Regions from separate parts of the Pseudomonas sp. MBLB4123 genome, predicted to be linked through region 1. Evidence: predicted binding sites of a transcription regulator. Region 1 holds the regulator's gene; the other holds the start of a gene.
What was found. Region 1 encodes LexA, which represses DNA repair genes until DNA is damaged. Its sites were predicted from a motif close to CTGTNTNNNNANACAG; they were not measured.
Positions count from the first base shown of each region.

Region 2: the regulator LexA is predicted to act here: its motif matches at 976-991, upstream of recN (DNA repair protein RecN).

Region 1 covers NZ_CP196711.1:555,916-558,116, forward strand. The annotation lists gene sulA (SOS-induced cell division inhibitor SulA) at 55-507, opposite strand; gene lexA (transcriptional repressor LexA) at 518-1,126, opposite strand; gene ACSX1C_RS02780 (TetR/AcrR family transcriptional regulator) at 1,394-2,101, shown strand; gene ACSX1C_RS02785 (L,D-transpeptidase family protein) at 2,150-2,201, shown strand, end outside.
Region 2 covers NZ_CP196711.1:2,654,105-2,656,305, reverse strand. The annotation lists gene recN (DNA repair protein RecN) at 1-951, opposite strand, end outside; gene grpE (nucleotide exchange factor GrpE) at 1,107-1,673, shown strand; gene dnaK (molecular chaperone DnaK) at 1,774-2,201, shown strand, end outside.

The sequences.
Region 1 (2,201 bases):
TTCCTGGCCAGGACTGTTCTCTAGCTCGGCTCCGTCGCTTTTCGCTACTTTTCTCTAGCCCAGGCTGATATTCAGGCTCTGTGCCCGGCCTTGCCGAGCGGCCTGTTCGAGCCGCCGCCGGGCCTGCCGCTCCAGCGGATGCAACCAGCTGACCACCGTATGGCTGCGCCCCAGCGCCAAGGCTTCCTCGGCCAGTTGCAGGGCGCTGCGCCTGTCACCCGGCTGCAAAATCAGGATACGTTCGCGGTTCAGGCCCGCATCGCGCAGCCAGCCTTGTGTCAGGGAACGGGGTGGGGCGATCAGCGTCAGCCAGCGTGCATCATGGTTCTCGCTCAGTTCCCGCAGGATGGGGGCGAGCAGGCTCAGGCAGTGTCCGGCGGCGCCGCGCAGCGATAGTTCGCTGAACGCCTCGGGTTCCGTCTCGGCCAGCAGTGCCGAGGCCGGCGCGGCGAGAAAGGCATCGAACAGGGGAAGTTGGCTTCGGTTCAGCGGCTGCGGGGACTGCATAGGTGCTCCTCTAGCGGCGAATGACGCCGACACTCAGGCCTTCGATGACCAGCTCCTGCTCTTCCAGATTCACCTCGATCGGGGCGAATTCGGGATTCTCGGCGAGCAGCCAAACTTTGTTGCCATCGCGCTTGAAGCGCTTGACCGTGACCTCGTCATCGAGGCGGGCCACTACCACTTGGCCGTTTCGGGCCTCGCGGGTGGTGTGCACGGCGAGCAGGTCGCCGTCGAAGATGCCGATGTCCTTCATGCTCATGCCGCGCACGCGCAACAGGTAGTCGGCGCGGGGGTGGAAGAACTCCGGATTGATGCGGCAGGATTCTTCCACATGCTGCTGTGCCAGAATGGGAGCGCCGGCCGCGACCCGGCCGATGACCGGCAGGCCTTCCTCTTCTCCACTCGGTTCGAAGCCGGGTATGCGAATGCCGCGGGAGGCGCCCGGAGTCATTTCGATGGCACCCTTGCGGGCCAGGGCCTTGAGGTGTTCCTCGGCGGCGTTGGGTGATTTGAAACCGAGCGCCTGGGCGATTTCCGCACGGGTCGGCGGATAGCCGTTGTCTTCGAGGCACTGCTTGATGAAGGCGAGAATCTCTGTTTGCCGCGGCGTCAGTTTCAGCATGTCTGGGCTCTGTTTTTTTATACAGTGACTGGGATTATATACAGTGCAGGCGGCTTGGCAATCCACCTTTTTCGCCCCGGTCCGGATTCGGCCTTGCACTTTGTTGAGGACTGCTTGTTACTTGGCTTTCATTCCGTGCGTCTTGTTCTGCTGTCCGGGCTCGCTATCGTGCAGCGTGACTGGTCGGCCGAAAGGCGGCTCGTGCGGCTTGACAAGGAGGCGGGCTGAAACGTATGTTTCAAACAAGTGTTTGTCAGGTGCAAGGTCATGGCTCAGTCGGAAACCGTTGAACGCATTCTCGATGCCGCCGAACAGCTGTTCGCGGAGAAGGGCTTCGCCGAGACCTCGCTGCGGCTGATCACCAGCAAGGCGGGGGTCAACCTGGCGGCCGTCAACTACCATTTCGGCTCGAAGAAGGCCCTTATCCAGGCGGTCTTCTCGCGCTTTCTCGGGCCCTTCTGCGTCAGTCTCGAGCGCGAACTCGATCGACGCCAGGCCAAGCCCGAGGGCAAGGCCAGTCTGGAGGAGCTGCTCGAGCTGCTGGTCGAGCAGGCCCTGGCCGTGAAGCCGCGCAGTGGCAACGACCTGTCGATCTTCATGCGTTTGTTGGGGTTGGCGTTCAGCCAGAGTCAGGGCCATCTGCGCAAGTATCTGGAAGAGGTGTACGGCAAGGTTTTCCGCCGCTACATGCTCCTGGTGCACGAGGCCGCACCGCGTATTCCGCCGCTGGAGCTGTTCTGGCGGGTGCACTTCATGCTCGGCGCGGCGGCATTCAGCATGTCCGGGATCAAGGCCCTGCGGGCCATGGCCGAGACCGATTTCGGGGTGAACACCTCGATCGAGCAGGTGATGCGCCTGATGGTGCCGTTCCTGGCGGCGGGCATGCGCGCTGAAAGTGGGCTGGCCGACGAAGCTCTGGCTACGGCGCAGCACAAACCGCGAGTCAAGGGCACGGCCGCATCCGCCAAGGTTTGATACGCGGCGGGTGGGCGTGGCGGGTGTGATCCGCTAAGCTAGCCGCCCATGCGCGCTCTCGATCTTCTGCATATCTCCCTCGCCGACCAGTGCCTGTACG
Region 2 (2,201 bases), 2.1 Mb from region 1:
GATGCGGTGCTTGCGCGCCAGGGTATAGATGCTGTCGAGGCGCTCCTCCAGTTGTTGCAGGCGCTCGGGGTCGGCATCGAAGTGGTCGAGGAAGCGGTTGAGCTCGCCGACCGCCTCCTCGACCTGGATCTGCGCGCTGGCCAGCAGGTTGATGGCCTCGTTCAGCGCGCCGGGCTGGCCCTGGAAGCCGCTGAGACGGTTGAGGCTGCCGGTCAATGCCGCCAGCACGTTGCCGGCGTCGTTCTCGCTGCATTGTTCGATCACCAGGCGACAGGCGCTGAGCAGGCTCTCGGCATTGGTCAGGGTCTTGTGTTCCTGTTCCAGCTGGTCCAGTTCCTGCTCGCCGAGGGCCAGGTTGTCCAGTTCCTCCAGCTGGTAGCTGAGCAGCTGGTGGCGGGCGCGCTGCTCGTCGCCGAGGCCGGACAGCCGCTCCAGCTCGCTCTTGGTCTGCTTCCAGCGCTGCGCGGCCAGCTGTACCTGGCGCGCCAGTTCCTGGCTGCCGGCGAATTCGTCGAGCAGGCGGCGATGGGTGTCGGCTTTGAGCAGGGACTGGTGTTCGTGCTGGCTGTGGATGTCGATCAGCAGCTCGCCCAGGGCCTTGAGGTCGCCCTGGGGGCAGGGTGCGCCGTTGATGTAGCCGCGCGAGCGGCCTTCGGCGGTGATCACCCGGCGCAGGATGCATGGGCCGTCTTGTTCCAGGTCGCGCTCGGCCAGCCAGGCGCGGGCCTCGGGGATGTCGTGCAGGTCGAAGCTGGCGAGGATGTCCGCCTTGTCCGCGCCGGGGCGGACCACGCCGCTGTCGGCGCGGTCGCCCAGGCACAGGCCGAGAGCGTCGAGCATGATCGACTTGCCGGCGCCGGTTTCGCCGCTGATCACGCTCATTCCGCCGTCCAGTTCCAGGTCGAGATGTTCAACGATGGCGTAGTTGTGTACGGACAGGTGCACCAGCATGGTGAGGCCCCTCGGAATGAAAGTCTGGTTATTTATACAGTGTTTGTTTTGTGCCTGACAATCCTCCCGCCACCCTTGAAGCGGGAAATTTCGGCCCCATATAGGCGGCAGGTGCGCGGGTTCCGGCCGGCGCCAAATTTTCAGAGGAGAGATGCATGGCAGACGAACAGACCCAAGATAACCAGCTTCCTGAGGTTTCCGCCGAAGTCGAGGCGGCGGGTGGCGAGTTGGATGCGCGTATCCAGGTTCTCGAGGAAGAGTTGGCTGCCGCCCAGGACAAGGCCTTGCGCATGGCGGCCGACCTGCAGAACGTGCGTCGTCGCGCCGAGCAGGATGTGGAGAAGGCGCACAAGTTCGCCCTGGAGAAGTTCGCCAGCGACCTGTTGCCGGTGGTCGACAGTCTCGAGCGTGGCCTGGAGCTGTCCAGCCCGAACGACGAGGCGATCAAGGCGGTGCGCGAGGGCATGGAGCTGACCCTCAAGCTGTTCCAGGACACCCTCAAGCGTTATCAGCTGGAAGTGGTCGATCCGGAGGGCGCGCCCTTCGATCCGGAGCACCACCAGGCGATGGCCATGCAGGAGAGTGCCCAGGCCGAGCCGGGCAGCGTACTCAAGGTGTTCCAGAAGGGCTACCTGCTCAACGGCCGGCTGTTGCGCCCGGCCATGGTGGTGGTCAGCAAGGCCCCGGCCGAGGCGCCACCGTCCATCGACGAGCAGGCTTGAAATTCGCCATCGAGCCCCCATTTGTTGAATCAAGCGTTTTAGTGCTACCGCGGCCGGCCTAGCGAGGCGGCGGGAATATCCAAGTTTCGGGAGAGTGAATATGGGCAAAATCATCGGTATCGACCTGGGGACCACCAACTCCTGCGTCTCCATCCTGGAAAACGGCAGCGTCAAGGTGCTGGAGAACGCCGAAGGCGCTCGCACCACGCCGTCGATCATCGCCTACAGCAACGATGGCGAGATCCTCGTCGGTCAGTCGGCCAAGCGCCAGGCGGTGACCAACCCGCACAACACCCTGTACGCGGTGAAGCGTCTGATCGGCCGTCGTTTCGAAGAGAACGTGGTGCAGAAAGACATCCAGATGGTCCCGTACAAGATCGTCAAGGCCGACAACGGTGACGCCTGGGTGCAGGTCAAGGACCAGAAGATGGCGCCGCCGCAGATCTCCGCGGAAGTGCTGAAGAAGATGAAGAAGACCGCCGAAGACTATCTCGGCGAGCCGGTGACCGAAGCGGTGATCACCGTGCC